DNA from 2 places in the Agrobacterium sp. DSM 25558 genome. Region 2 is predicted to be linked to the other one. Evidence: predicted binding sites of a transcription regulator. Region 2 holds the regulator's gene; the other holds the start of a gene.
What was found. Region 2 encodes LexA, which represses DNA repair genes until DNA is damaged. Its sites were predicted from a motif close to TGTTCNNNNTGTGTTCNG; they were not measured.
Positions count from the first base shown of each region.

Region 1: dinB (DNA polymerase IV) is a predicted target of LexA. The motif match lies at 3,941-3,958, and genes of this name have one in related genera.

Region 1 covers NZ_FMUD01000004.1:138,588-146,019, reverse strand. Annotated here, with positions in the region: gene DSM25558_RS05615 (ParA family protein) at 1-133, shown strand, start outside; gene DSM25558_RS05610 (hypothetical protein) at 242-739, opposite strand; gene DSM25558_RS05605 (response regulator transcription factor) at 873-1,541, shown strand; gene DSM25558_RS05600 (sensor histidine kinase) at 1,538-2,920, shown strand; gene DSM25558_RS05595 (DUF4112 domain-containing protein) at 2,937-3,362, opposite strand; gene DSM25558_RS05590 (hypothetical protein) at 3,519-3,827, opposite strand; gene dinB (DNA polymerase IV) at 3,987-5,075, shown strand; gene DSM25558_RS05580 (hypothetical protein) at 5,167-5,409, shown strand; gene DSM25558_RS05575 (hypothetical protein) at 5,504-5,872, opposite strand; gene DSM25558_RS05570 (GntR family transcriptional regulator) at 6,159-6,926, shown strand; gene DSM25558_RS05565 (aspartate/glutamate racemase family protein) at 7,011-7,432, opposite strand, start outside.
Region 2 covers NZ_FMUD01000001.1:208,135-215,566, forward strand. Annotated here, with positions in the region: gene DSM25558_RS01090 (LacI family transcriptional regulator) at 1-701, shown strand, start outside; gene eno (phosphopyruvate hydratase) at 752-2,026, opposite strand; gene kdsA (3-deoxy-8-phosphooctulonate synthase) at 2,252-3,100, opposite strand; gene lexA (transcriptional repressor LexA) at 3,374-4,096, shown strand; gene DSM25558_RS01110 (glutathione S-transferase family protein) at 4,487-5,164, shown strand; gene DSM25558_RS01115 (ComEC/Rec2 family competence protein) at 5,185-7,432, opposite strand, start outside.

The DNA of each region.
Region 1 (7,432 bases), on a different contig from region 2:
GTATCTGCACATGATGAGCCCGTCACAGGTCAGCAATCTGGACAAGGCATTGCAAAATGCAAACGCATTTGCCGACGAAGTTCTTCGGCTTTTGCCAGTCCAATCCGTCGCACGATATTCATCTGCCGCATAGGTTCGATCTGAACAATTTACAGAGTGACGTCCCCGGCCTTCCCGCAAAGGAAAACCAGGGACGCAGTTCATCAGACGGTGTGCGCCTTGGGCGACATTTGTCGTCACGTCACGGCGCTAGCTCGCGGGCAATGTCCTTAAGGTGTTTGTGCGGTGGTGGTGGGCCTTTCTGCGGGCCGAGTGCTTCCGTTTTCCCGTCCTGACGAACCAGATAGCTGGCATGCACGAAACCGTCGTCAAAGCGACCCTGTACCGTGACGGCCTCATTGCTGGTCACCAGTTTGCCATCCTCACCACCAGGACCCGTTTCGATCAACGCTTTCCCGCTGTCATCCTGAAGGACGAATTTGTTGCCGTAGATCTCGGCGACCGTGCCTTTGATGGTGACGAGACTGGACGCTGGCATCGTCGATATCGCAACGGGCGTCATGGGTGCCATCTCCGCTGATGGGCGCACCAGTTTCATGGCAGCTGCGCCACCGGCTGCACCCACGGCAAGGGCAACCACTGCGGCAAGAGCTGGCAGCGCCAGTCGGCGACGATGCTTGTGTGGCGGGTGGGCGGATGCTGTATTTACAGGCTCGTGGGCTTGATCTTCGTTGTGCATTTTCGGTGCTCCTTTTGAACGACAAGTCCAATCTAGCCGAACCACACCCACGCCTCGCTGAACCTTCCTGTTCAGTTTGAGTTAAGCTGCCATACTTAAGTTTTCGGTTTTTCTTTCATTCGAAAGTCCCCTCATGCGCGTACTGCTCGTAGAAGATGATGCCGACCTCAGCAGCAGAATAGCCAGCGCGCTTCGGCTCGAAAACTTCGTTGTCGACATTGCCCGCAACGGGGAAGATGCGCTTCATGCCGGGCTGACGGAATTGTTCGACGTTGCCATTCTCGACCTCGGTCTTCCCAAAGTCGACGGTATTTCCGTCCTGAAAGGATGGCGCGAAAGCGAGCGAAACCTGCCCGTTCTGGTGCTGACGGCGCGCGATGGCTGGCCCGACAAGGTGGCCAGCTTCAAGGCGGGTGCGGACGATTTCCTGCCGAAGCCATTCAAGGTCGAGGAACTGGTGCTGAGACTTCGCGCACTGGTGCGGCGTGCGGCCGGATATGCGTCATCGCGGCTCAATTGCGGGCCTCTTGTTTTCGATGCGCAACTGGGCACGTTCGAACTCGATGGTCTTCCATTGAAATTGACCGCCCTCGAATGGCGCGTTCTGTCCTGCCTGATCCTGCGAAAGGGGACAGTGGTGGACCGTCGCGAACTCAACGAGCGCGTTTATGAGGGCGATGCAGAAGTCGACTCCAACTCGATGGAGGTCATCATTGCGCGGCTGCGCAAAAAGGTGGGTGCCGAACGCATCGAAACGGTCAGGGGACGTGGCTACATGCTGACGGCTGCGGTGGCACAGTGAAGACGATTAGGCTGCGCGCACCGGCATCGCTTGCGAAACGTCTGCTGTTGTTTTCCGGGTTCTTCGTCACTGCGGCGCTCGTGGTTGCGTCGATCATTCTGTGGTTGGCTTTGAAGAATGTCGTGCGTGAGCAAATCGATCAAAGATTGGATACCCAGATCAGCGCGCTGGCCAATGCCGTTCAACCACTTTCGGATGGAAGGCTATCACTTTCCACGCCGATGGATGCTCCTCCATTCGACCGGAGCGGGTCAGGCTGGTATTGGCAAATCGACGCCGATGGACAGCATTTGACCTCCCGCTCCTTGATCCAAGGTGCCATGGATGCCCCTCCTCCCCGTCAGAGTTTGAAACACATGCTGACGGGCATGGCCTCGCCCGGAGAAGCTAGAGACAAGGATGGCCAGGCGCTCTACACGCGTCAAATCACGCGCAGCATTCACGGGACGATGATGACCATAACGGCAAGCGCACCTTCCGCAGCATTGGTCGACCCCGCTCTTCGGGCACTGTTTTGGTTGATCCCTTGCATGTTGCTACTGGGCATCGTTCTTTTAGGCGGAACGCTGTGGCAAATCCGGTTCGGTTTGCGCCCACTCGCATCCATGGTCGCGGATATCGATGCGATCAATCGCGGAGACCTGGAGCGCTTGCCGCAGCAACCGTCTCCAGAGCTTGCGCCGCTTTCAGCGAAGACGAACGCGCTTCTGATTGCAAATGAGGAGCGTCTGATCGCAACACGGATGCAATTTGCCAACCTCGCCCATGGACTTAAGACGCCGGTCGCGAGCCTTTTGCTGGCGCTAAGCGACAGCAATGACCCGGACGGCACTTTGCGCGACCTCGGCAGGCGCATCGACCACAGGATCAAGCATCACCTCAGTTCCACCCGTCAGGCCATGGCCACGGGTGGTCGTATCTCTAGTGCGCCCCTAGCCGACACCGTCGCGAATTTGCATCTGGCAATCAGCTCTATTCATGCGGACAAGGATGTGAGGTTCGAGACGGAGATCGACGGAGATTTTTCGGTTGCTTGCGAAGAAAACGACCTAGAAGAAATGCTGGGTAACCTGATCGAGAACGCTTTCAAGTGGACCTCTTCGACAGTCAAAGTCGTCGCCACCAAAGAAGGATCGAACATTCGTATATCCATAGAGGACGACGGACCGGGCATTGCCAATGATCGAATGGACGCTGTGTTGCTTCCGGGCGTCAGAGAAGACGAACGCATATCTGGAACCGGCTTTGGACTTACGATTGCCAATGAGCTCGCCGAACTCTACAGCGGCTCTCTTCTTCTGGAAAACAACTCCCCGCGCGGCTTGAAGGCAGTTCTCGTTTTGCCCGCGACCGTACCATCGCGGGCAGCTTTGGTTTGAAACCAGTTCGCCTGATTTAAGGCTTCCGTTTCAGCGCATCCTGATCGATGCCAAAATGATCGATGATCATATTGACGTTTCGGCGATGCGATTTGAAATAGACGTCGAACAGGTCGCCGACGAGAGGCACACTGCCAACCACAGCGTCCATGCCAATATTGCCCACCATCCGGGCAAGCTTATCGCGGGGAACGCCGAGGCGGCGGGCTTCGTTGACGATGTAAAGACCAACCAAAGCGCCTGCACCATCTCCAACCAGCGGCACCAGACCCATGATGGAATCGGCACCGAAGCGGATGCGGGTACCCGGTATGCCGATTGCCGTATCCATCAGGCGGGCAATACCGGACAGCCGTCTCAAACGCCTGATACGTTCGGCACTATCGATGAAATCGCTAGACGCATTTGGACCCGTATGTGCATTCCAAGTTCTTGCGGCCATCAAAGACTCCAACCCGAAAGAGAAATTATTCGTTCTATAAATGAATGGGTATGACAACGCCTGCGTTCAAGGGACATTGGCAAGGCGGTAGTGAACCTGTTTATCTGTAGACACGGCCCTTCGTTTGGGCCGCGCTGCAGTTTTCCGGAGTTCAGTTCAGCCTGCTGAAACGCGGATCGCGCCAGCTTCGCCGAGACTGCGCTGCGCTGCTGAGACTTCGCTGGCGGAAATGTCGGCAGATACTTCGATCTCTCCACCAAGCGGAGCATCCTCACGCGCATTGTCGTTGGCGGAAACATCACCGCCAGACGGCGTAACACCAACGGTGTTCTCAGAGGTCGCTGACTGAATGAAGATGTCAGGTCTTGGCACGCCATGCTGCTGAACCAGATGCTCAACAGCAAGGTCTGCCGCCGCACGCGTGTCGAAAATGGCTTTTATCGTCGTCGTGCTGTCATCGGCCATAGGTCTTCTCCTGTTTTAAGTGTCACGATAGGCAGACTCCCCTACGCCCTGAGAGTTCCCTTCCCCTCCAAACGAAACCGCAACAGCACTGGAAATTTGCAAAAAAGCTGATATGTTCTCTCTTTGTTTCAATTTGATCTTAAAGGGAGGTGCGTAGAAATGAATGTCATGGCGCTGCCTCCCATTCGCAAAATCATTCATGTCGATATGGACGCTTTTTATGCGTCGGTGGAACAACGCGATAATCCCAACCTTCGCGGCTTACCACTGGCTGTTGGTGGATCGGCAGCGCGCGGTGTTGTGGCGGCTGCGAGTTACGAGGCCAGAACCTTCGGTGTGCATTCCGCCATGCCATCCGTCACCGCGAAGCGGAAATGCCCGGACCTGATATTCGTGTCGCCTCGCTTCGAGGTTTATCGGCAAGTCTCGCATCAAATTCGTGAAATCTTTGCCGAATATACGCCGTTGATCGAGCCGCTTTCTCTGGACGAAGCCTATCTCGATGTCACCGAAAACCTGAAAGGCATGGAAATCGCAACCGAGGTTGCCCTTGAAATTCGTGCCAAAATAAAGGCGGTCACTGGCCTCAACGCTTCTGCCGGCATTTCCTACAACAAATTTCTGGCGAAGATGGCCAGCGATCTCAACAAACCGAATGGACAGGCTGTCATCACGCCCAAAAACGGTCCAGGCTTTGTTGAAGGCCTTGCCGTCAAGAAATTCCATGGGGTTGGGCCAGCCACGGCGGAGCGGATGAAAAGCCATGGCATCGAGACAGGGCTTGATCTGAAATCGAAACCGCTCACCTTTTTGCAGCAGCATTTCGGCAAGTCTGGGCCATATTTCTACGGCATTGCCAGGGGCATCGATGAAAGACAGGTGCGGCCCGATCGCATCCGTAAATCCGTTGGCGCTGAAGACACATTCGTAGACGATATCAGTGACCTTAGCCTGGCAAAAGCCGAGCTTCGGCCACTGGTCGAGAAGGTCTGGCGCTACTGCGAATCACACGACATCACGGCAAAGACTGTTACCGTCAAAATCAAATATTCCGACTTCAGTCAGGCAACACGCAGCAAGACGGTGTCAGACTCCGTTTCCGATACCGAGATGATCATCAACATCGCAGAAGTCTTGCTCGCATCAGTCGCCCCATTCAAACGTCCCGTAAGGCTGCTGGGAGTCACCCTGTCCTCACTGAACACCCAACAGACAAGCCAGGAGCCGCAACTCGCTCTCGAGCTGTGACACGCTGTTTCTGGGAACAACTGATGCCCTCCGTAGTTCGCTGTAGTGTGGGAGATAAAACCTACGAGACGGCAGTCAAAGGAGATGCGTAATGACACCATCAAGTGATGATAAAGGCTCCGTAGAAGACATTCACAACGACGCCAAAGGGCAATTTGCCAAGGGTCTAAAGCACAGCGACAACAACGGTGTAGCCAGTGCCAAACCCCGTGTTATCACGGGCTCGGATGATGCGACGACGCACAAGTCTCCTCCTGGAAAGAAGCCTGTCGAAAAGGAGTGGGATTTAAATTATGACGAGCGAGAGACCAACGAAGGCGATTTTCGCGGATAGTATGCAAATAGACCGGATTGTCTAAAGGGAAGCCACTCGGCTTCCCTTCAGTTATATGGCCTCGTTAAGGCAAACTTCATTCCGGGCATCGAGATCAAGGTTTACGCATCAGTCCTAGAGCGTATCCCAGCGTTGCGGCGAGGCCCAGTGATGCCAGTGGGTTTTTATAGACGAAGCCCCTCGTGGACCGGACCGTGCTGACGGCATTCTCTTTCGCCGAGACCACGGCGCGTTGCGAAAGGCTTTCCACTTCTGCTTTGATCGCCGTCAGATCTTCACTGACAGAGTTGCCAATGCCGTCATCCCGTTCAGCAACCTGTTGAAGGGCAACATCGACCAATGGCGTATATGGTTTCGACTCGATGTTATTCTCGTCTGGCACAGTGTTGCCAGGATCGGTTTGAAGCGAGAGATCGGGATTCGCAGGATCGGACGTTGGTGATTGAGTGCTCTTATCATTCATGACAGGATTCCTTATTTCAAAACCTAACCGGGCACCATCCCGTATGTTCCCGCCGAAGGTCGCCTAAAAACAATCCCGCGTAAAATTAAATCCAGCCAAAAGCGCATTGCCCGCAAAAGGTATAAATGACATAATGTTATAATCTTTTGAATTGCTGCCGTCTCACCATTGTGAGATTGATGCCTAAAAGTAAGCAGCCGTTGAAGAGGCATGATTTTATAGGGCTAATTTCCGTCATAGCCCGCAGCTAATGTAATTCGATTTCTCTTTTGGAATTCCTTGATTGATGCCTGAAGTCCGTTCTCCTACCCCGCTTTACCACCGCATTTACGCGGTCATGCGCGAACGCATCGTAAAGGGCTACTACCCCGGTGACGCACCTGTGCCGAGCGAAGCAGAACTTGCGGAGAGCTTCTCCGTCAGTCGAATTACCATACGCAAAGCGATGGAAATGCTGACGGCGGAGGGACTTGTGACCCGTACGCGCGGGCGCGGAACCTTCATTACCGACCGCAGCAAAGAGAACAAACTCAATCGCGTTGTCGTCTCCAACATCAACAGTCTGTTCAGCTACCTCAACGCAGTGGGAAAGAGCACCCGGTTGAAGGTCGTCAGTCTTGATCTTGGCGAAGCGCCACCCCGCATATGCGAGCAGATGGGCATACCGCCAACAACGGAACTGGTTCGGGCCGTGCGGGTCCGTTCGCTGGACCGCCGCCCCTACTCGCTTTCGACCGCCTACCTTCTGCCGGAAATCGGCAAGACGTTGAACCGCCAGGATTTGGCAACGACCGATATGATCGATCTCGTGCAAAAGGCGGGCGCCGAGGTTGAAAAGGTCGAACAGACGCTGACCGCCACCTTGGCCGACGACTGTGCGGCCAAACATCTGGAGATACCGATCGGCGCTCCACTGATGTTGGTCAATCGGCTATTTTTCAATACGGAACTAAAGCCGTTCTATGCCGCCGAGATTTTCTATCGCGCTGACCGTTACGAATACCGTGTCTCGCTGAAGCGAGAAGACGGCAAGGATTTCTCACTCGGGAATTGATCGTCTTATCGCCAAAGGAAAGGCCGCACATCGGATGCGCGGCCCTTATCGAAACTATTACATCAGCAGCGTGAAAATTATCGCTCAGCCGTTTGCCGCATTCTCCGCAGCAGCTCCCGCCTTCATCATCGCGTGCAACATATCCAGCCGCGGCTCGACCGGCGGCGGATAGACATCTCTGCCGTGGGTTAAGCCGAGTGCAAGAAAGGTTTCCACAAGCTTATACGTCAGCGGGCCTGGATTGACGACGGGTACCGGCAGGTTGGCAGCGAGATACTCGCCAGCCTGATGCATGGTCGTTGAGCCCAGGCAGATGACCTCCGCTCCGTCTTCCTCGATGCAGCGCATGGCAACATCACGCATGCGCGGGAAAACACTGTCCTCTTTGCCGCCCAAGAGATTGGAGAAATCCGGCGGCTGATCGAAGCTGCGGACCGAGGCGCATTGCCGGTCGAATCCATATTCGCGGATGGCCTTGCGGTATCGCGGCAGTGCCGGTTCCCATT
Region 2 (7,432 bases):
CCAAAGATCCGATGATCCCGATCCGCTATATTCTCGATACCGGCTCTGCTGATGGCGTCATCATTTCGAAGATGCAGCCTGACGATCCGCGTGTGCGTTTCATGACAGAGCGCAACATGCCGTTTGCCACCCACGGGCGGACGGATATGGGCATCGTCCACCCCTATCATGATTTCGATAATGAGGCTTACGTCTACGAGGCCATGAGGCGGCTTTCCCAATGCGGGCGGAAGCGCATTGCCGTCCTTTTGCCTCCGAAGCAATTTTCATATCATGATTACGCGCGTCGTGGTTTCGACCAGGGCCTGCGTGATTTCGGCCTTACAGAGTTTCCACTGACGAGCATCAGTAACGACACACCGCTGGACCAGATCAGGGACGAAAGCAGGGCGCTGATGCTGAGTGACGATTGTCCTGATGGGTTGGTGTCCATCAGTGGCAGTTCCACCATCGCCTTCATCGCGGGCATAGAGGAAACCGGCAAAAAGATCGGCAAGGATATCGACGTCGTCTCCAAGCAGTCCGCAGATTTTCTCAACTGGCTGCGTCCAGAAATTCACACCATGAATGAGGATATCAAGCTGGCCGGCCGTGAACTGGCGAGAGCGCTGCTGGCCCGTATCGATGGAAAACCGGCGGAAGGCTTGCAGACGCTCAGTCAGCCGGTGTGGTCGAGCCGCGCACCAAAGTTCAACGCATAAAAAAGGCCCGGAGCGATCCGGGCCTCTTGTTCAAATGTCGTGCGCGAAGCTTAACCACGCAGGATGGAGCGACCGGCATAAGCTGCCTGTGGCCCCAGCATTTCCTCGATACGGATCAGCTGATTGTACTTGGCCAGACGGTCGGAGCGCGACAGCGAACCGGTCTTGATCTGTCCGCAATTGGTCGCAACCGCGAGATCGGCAATCGTGGAGTCTTCCGTTTCGCCGGAGCGGTGAGACATGACGGCGGTGTAACCAGCCTTGTGCGCCGTTTCGACAGCATCAAGCGTTTCCGTCAGCGAGCCGATCTGGTTGACCTTCACGAGAATGGAGTTGGCAACGCCCATCTTGATACCGTCACGAAGGCGGGCAGAGTTGGTCACGAACAGATCGTCACCAACCAGCTGAACCTTGGAGCCGATCTTGTCCGTCAGGTACTTCCAGCCATCCCAATCGTCTTCGGCCATGCCGTCTTCGATGGAAATGATTGGGTACTTGCCCGCCAGTTCAGCGAGGTAATCCGCCATGGCTTCCGGCTCGAGCGTGCGGCCCTCGCCTTCCATCTCGTACTTGCCGTTCTTGAAGAACTCGGTCGAAGCGCAATCGAGAGCAAGCGCAACGTCGTCGCCTGGCTTGTAACCGGCCTTTTCGACGGACTTCATGATGAAGTCGAGAGCCTCAGGCGCGCTCTTCAGGCCTGGTGCAAAGCCACCCTCATCACCCACATTGGTGTTGAAGCCCTGTGCCGACAGTTCCTTTTTCAGAACGTGGAAGATTTCAGCGCCGATACGGACCGCGTCACGGATGTTTTCCGCGCCAACCGGCATGATCATGAATTCCTGGAAGTCGATCGGGTTGTCGGCATGCGCGCCGCCATTGATGATGTTCATCATCGGAACAGGCAGCAGATGCGCGTTTGGACCACCGACATAACGGTAAAGCGGCAAGCCAGTCGTTTCGGCAGCAGCCTTGGCAACAGCCAGGGAAACGCCGAGGATGGCGTTGGCACCCAGGCGGGACTTGTTTGGTGTGCCGTCAAGCTCGATCAGGGTCTGGTCGACATGAATCTGGCTCTCGGCATCGAACCCGCCCAGCGCGTCGAAGATTTCGGTGTTGACAGCTTCAACTGCCTTTTCAACGCCCTTACCGAGGTAGCGCTTGCCACCATCACGCAGTTCTACGGCTTCGTGCGCGCCTGTCGATGCGCCCGATGGAACTGCTGCACGACCGAAAGAGCCGTCTTCCAGGTAGACATCGACTTCAACAGTCGGATTGCCACGGCTGTCGAGAATTTCGCGTGCGATGATATCGGTAATGGCTGTCATGATCTCTCCCTTGGGATTGGAACAGGATTTTTCAGTTGCCTGTCTTAGAGTGCATACCGAAAACTGTGAAGCGCTTTTCGAATGATCGGCGCGATAAACAGGGCGACGGAATAGCGACTCGATGTGAATTTCTTCAGTCGCTGTAGACGACGCGCAAGAAATTACAATGACGGTGCCCGTTTCAGGCACCGCTTTTCAATAAAAGCCGATTAAGGCCAAAACCCGTCACGCAGATTTGGCGATGTCGTCAAAAGCGAGCAGCTTTTCCAGAAGCTTCGGCATGTCCTTCAGGTGAACCATGTTCGGACCATCCGATGGCGCGTTATCCGGGTCCTCATGTGTTTCCACGAAAAGACCCGCGATGCCAACGGCAACAGCAGCACGCGACAATGTTTCCACGAATTCGCGCTGACCGCCCGTCGAACCGCCCTGCCCACCCGGCTGCTGCACGGAGTGGGTAGCATCGAAAACAACCGGTGCGCCCAGAGATGCCATGATCGGCAGGGAGCGCATATCAGACACCAGCGTATTGTAACCGAAGGACGCACCGCGTTCGCACAGCAGCACATTCGGGTTACCGCTGTCGTTCAGCTTCGCCAGAACGTTCTTCATATCCCACGGCGCCAGAAACTGGCCCTTTTTGACATTGATGACGCGACCAGTCTTGGCAGCAGCCACCAGTAGATCCGTCTGACGGCTGAGAAACGCCGGAATTTGCAGAATATCAATCACCGGCGCAACGATGCCGCACTGTTCTTCCGTGTGAATGTCCGACAGAACCGGAAAGCCGAACTGCGCCTTCAACTCGGCAAAAATCTCCAATGCCTTGTCGATACCGATGCCCCGCTGGCCGGAAAGGGACGTGCGGTTGGCTTTATCGTAAGAAGACTTGTAAACCAGCCCGATACCCAGCTTGCCACACAGCTCTGACAACGTTTCCGCAATCATGAATGCGTGGTCGCGGCTTTCCATCTGGCAAGGTCCGGCGATCAGCGAAAAGCGTTCTGTATTGGAAAAGGAAACCGCTTTGGAGCCCTGCCCCGCAACGACTTTCAGATTGTTCGTTACACTCATCGTCTTTCCTTGCAATAAAGCGGGCGATTTCAATGGTGCAGACCATCGAGATATTCCCTTATCGTTTGTTGGCCACGCATTTAGCAGCAAGGCGGCCCAGAGTCACGGTATAGGTCCGCGTAAGACCATCTGGTGTTGCTGATTTACGCATCAACAGATGCTTAAATGAATTTCACCGAATTTTAAGGGATTGCAGAACACATATGGAACATATAGTGTTCGTTCTGTATTTGTTTCGCGAATCTTCGCCTCTAATTCCAAGGGTGTTCCTTCATGCTCACGCGCAAACAGCAGGAATTGCTTCTGTTCATTCATGAAAGAATGAAAGAGTCCGGCGTGCCGCCATCTTTCGATGAAATGAAAGATGCACTCGATCTTGCTTCAAAATCAGGTATCCATCGGTTGATCACCGCACTTGAGGAGCGCGGCTTCATTCGCCGGCTACCGAATCGGGCGCGCGCTTTGGAAGTCATCAAGCTTCCCGAATCCTATTCGCCACAAGCCAAGCCTCAACGCGGGTTTTCACCCAGCGTTATCGAGGGTAGCCTGGGCAAAGCAAAGGTGGCTGAACAGCCGCCCCGTCCCGCAGCGTCCAACGACAGCGCACCCAATTCTGTTAGCGTCCCAGTTATGGGCCGGATAGCTGCGGGTGTGCCGATTTCCGCAATTCAAAACAACACCCATGACGTTGTCGTTCCGATGGATATGTTGGGTTCGGGCGAGCACTACGCTCTGGAAGTCAAAGGCGATTCGATGATCGAAGCCGGGATTTTCGATGGTGATACGGTCATTATTCGCGATGGAAGCACTGCAAATCCGGGCGATATCATTGTGGCTCTGGTCGATGACGAGGAAGCAACGCTGAAGCGCTTCCGCCGAAAAGGCGCTTCCATTGCGCTGGAGGCTGCAAACCCTGCCTATGAGACGCGAATTTTCGGACCGGACAGAGTGAAAATTCAAGGCAAGCTGGTCGGTTTGATCCGCCGTTATCATTAATATGTTGCGGGCATGCGTTGTCATGCCCGCTACTCAAATTGTATTTTGATGGTCATAATATTCCCTGCCAGCCTGTCTGAAATATCAATTTAAGACCACAAAAAATCACGGCAGTTAGGCTACAAAACCTATATTCATTAGTCGGGTCACGAAATCCACTAATTGGTGTATCTCAATCTCGTTGCATCTGAGAATCACTACGTCGCTGTGTGCCTCGCGCTCGTCTTATCGAAGATCGAACGAACAGTTACCAACGTTGGCGTACCTAAATGTTGTTTTCGGGTAGGTCCGTCCGCGGCCATCAAATAGTTTGATGAGCATTATCACTCCGGCGGCCTGTATCCGGTCTATTGCGTGCCGTATTGATGGACGATAATGGGGAACATTGACATGTATGATCTTTACATAGCCAACAAGAATTACTCTTCATGGTCCCTGCGGCCATGGGTTTTGATGCGAACCTTGGAGATTTCGTTCAACGAAAAACTCGTACAGTTTGGCACGTCGAACCACGATTTCACGCGCTTCTCTCCGTCGGGAAAGGTGCCCTGCCTCGTAGAAAATGACCTGACCGTATGGGACAGCCTCGCCATCGCTGAATATCTGGCAGAGCGCCATGATGGTGTGTGGGCAAGTGATGCCAAAGCGCGGGCGTGGTCGCGCTCGGCGACTGCCGAGATGCATTCTGGTTTTCAGGCGTTGCGCAACGAACACCCAATGAGCGTCGGTTTGCGCATACGGCCATCGTCCATCAGCGAGCCCCTGCAGAGGGACATATCTCGAATAGACGCGCTCTGGCAGGACGGCTTGGCAGCTTTTGGTGGTCCGTTTCTGGCAGGGAAAAACTTCACCGCTATAGATGCGTTCTACTGCCCCGTTGCATTCCGGTTCCAGACCTACTCTACACCTCTGTCGGTGGAGGCCGAAGCCTACAAAAACCGCCTGCTTTCCCTTTCCGCCATGCAGGAATGGCAGGGTGCTGCTTTGCTGGAAACGTGGCGAGATGCGGGTCACGAGGCTGAGGCGCGGGCCGTGGGAGAATGGACAGCGGATCTGCGCGCGAAATAGCAAATGGCGGCAGCCACACGCTATGGGTCCAGCGCCAACATATTTTCGATATGCGCAGGCAACTCGGGATCGAAGTCCTCGCTGCGCCAATCATAACTGCGGTGCATGGTCCATGATCGATCCTGACCCTGCATTGCAACCTTCGCCCGTAGAACGGCGTCGCCTTTACGGCCAAGCCAGACTTCCATGGAGCCGGTACGTCGTAATGTCTCCTGACTGATCAGGATCGCACCGGACCGACAGGCGGCGAAGGGCACTCTGCGTGTCGTCACCACTAGGTCGGCAACGTCGCATGCCGTTCCCGTCAGCGCAGTGTTGGAAATAACCGCTACAGTTACGCCCTTCTGCGACTTAGCCACACACCACATATCTTTGCGGCAGGTGAATATATCCGTGGCACCGGTTGCTGCTCGCATCTCCTCGGCAGCCCGCGACTTTTCGATATCGGTCAAACCCGCCGTGCGGGCTTGAGAGCTAACCGCTTCCTCTGCATCATCACCAGCAGGTGACGTGACACGATCGAGCATTTTGGGGGCGACGTGATGCGCGGGTAAAGGCACGGCTCTTTGCCATTGCTCGTAAACGAAGCCGGAGGCGCGTTGTTTGGTGGAGGCAACCGCGTCTGCGGATGTCAGCGCGACCAGCGAACCATCCTCATAGATCAGCAGGTCCGGTTTATCGCGCCCCTGCTCGATCAGAAGCATGGCAAAGCCGGCGGCTATGAAGGGCAACCCAATCAAGGCAAGTCGTGTGCGAAGCAATGCCAGCAGCAGGAAACCCGTTGTTGAAATCGCCAGAAACCAGCCATTTTGCCGTCCAATCGTCTCGTCACCGCCCCAACTCGACACGGTCTTGGCCACTTCAATGACCATCGCCATGCCGTAGCCCATGATTTTCAGAAACGGCGCGTCGAGCCCGAATGGCATCAACAGCATGCCGATGAGCGCAAACGGCATGACGATCAGAGACATGATCGGCATCGCGGCAAGATTTGCTGCCAGCCCATAGGTGGTGATGCGATGAAAATGCTCGATGGAATAGATTGCCGTCGATATGCCACCGATCAGTGACGTGATCACGACACCGCCAATGATCGTCGCAGCCTTACTGGCTATCGATAGCCACCATGGCGGTCGGGAGATGACGAGACGCTCCCGCTCGCCGCGCCACCGGCTCCAGAACGCATATGCGGAGACGAGCGCGAGCGTTGCTGCAAACGACATCTGGAAGCTCGGCCCCATGACCTCGTGCGGCGACAGGACGATAATCACGATCGCCGAAAGCGCCACGTTGCGCAGGCTGATCGACGGCCTGTCCACCAGCACAGCAAACAGCATGATCGACATCATCAACCATGCCCGCTCTGCGGACACCGCAAATCCTGAAATGAGATAATAGGCCAGTGTCATCAAAAGCGCTGCAAAGGCAGAGATTTTCTTGACCGGCCGGCGCTGGGAGAATCCAGGAAACAGGCTGAACACGGTTCGCATTCCGATGAAGAAGATGCCAGCGGCGAGCGCCATATTCAGCCCGGAAATCGCAACGATATGCGCCAGACCGGAAACACGCAGAGCCTCCATCGTCTCATTGGAAATCGCGCGTCTCTCGTCGGTGATAATCGATGCGGCAAAGGCACCCGCATCACCACCGATGAGGTCACGAATGCGTTGAGCGATGTGGCTGCGAAGTTGGTAGAGCCAGGTATCGGCATCCTGCACGAAGCTGCTGGCACCCGCCTCATCTGCATTGGAGGGCAGTATTTTGGGTGCCCCATAAAAAAATCCCGTCGCGCCAACACCATTGAAAAATGACGCAAATGCAAAGTCGTTGAGCCCCGGCAGAGCTGGGCCGGAGGGTGGGGAAAGGCGGGCTTTTCCGCTGACCGTCTGGCCGATGAGAACTGCCTCATGTCGACTTCGGGCCACCACGGAAATTCGCTCCGGCGGCCGCGAAAGCGTCGGGTCGGACGTCGATTTCAGCGCAACGACATATCGCCACGATCCCCGCGCGTCCAGTTCGCGACGCTCGACGGTTCCGCTAATCGTCGTGGTCACCGGAGTGTCAAGCATCACGGTCCCTGCCCTGCCCGTTTCCCAATCGGCAAGCAGCATGCCGAACAAAAACAGTGCGACGGCTTTCAAACCGGCAGACATGACGCCAGGGCGATAAAACAGCGCACATGCCGCTATCGCCAAGCAGACGGTCTCCCACAGAATGAACCGTGTCGAAGGTGTCACCGACAGAGAAAACCAGAATGCGGCTCCTGCC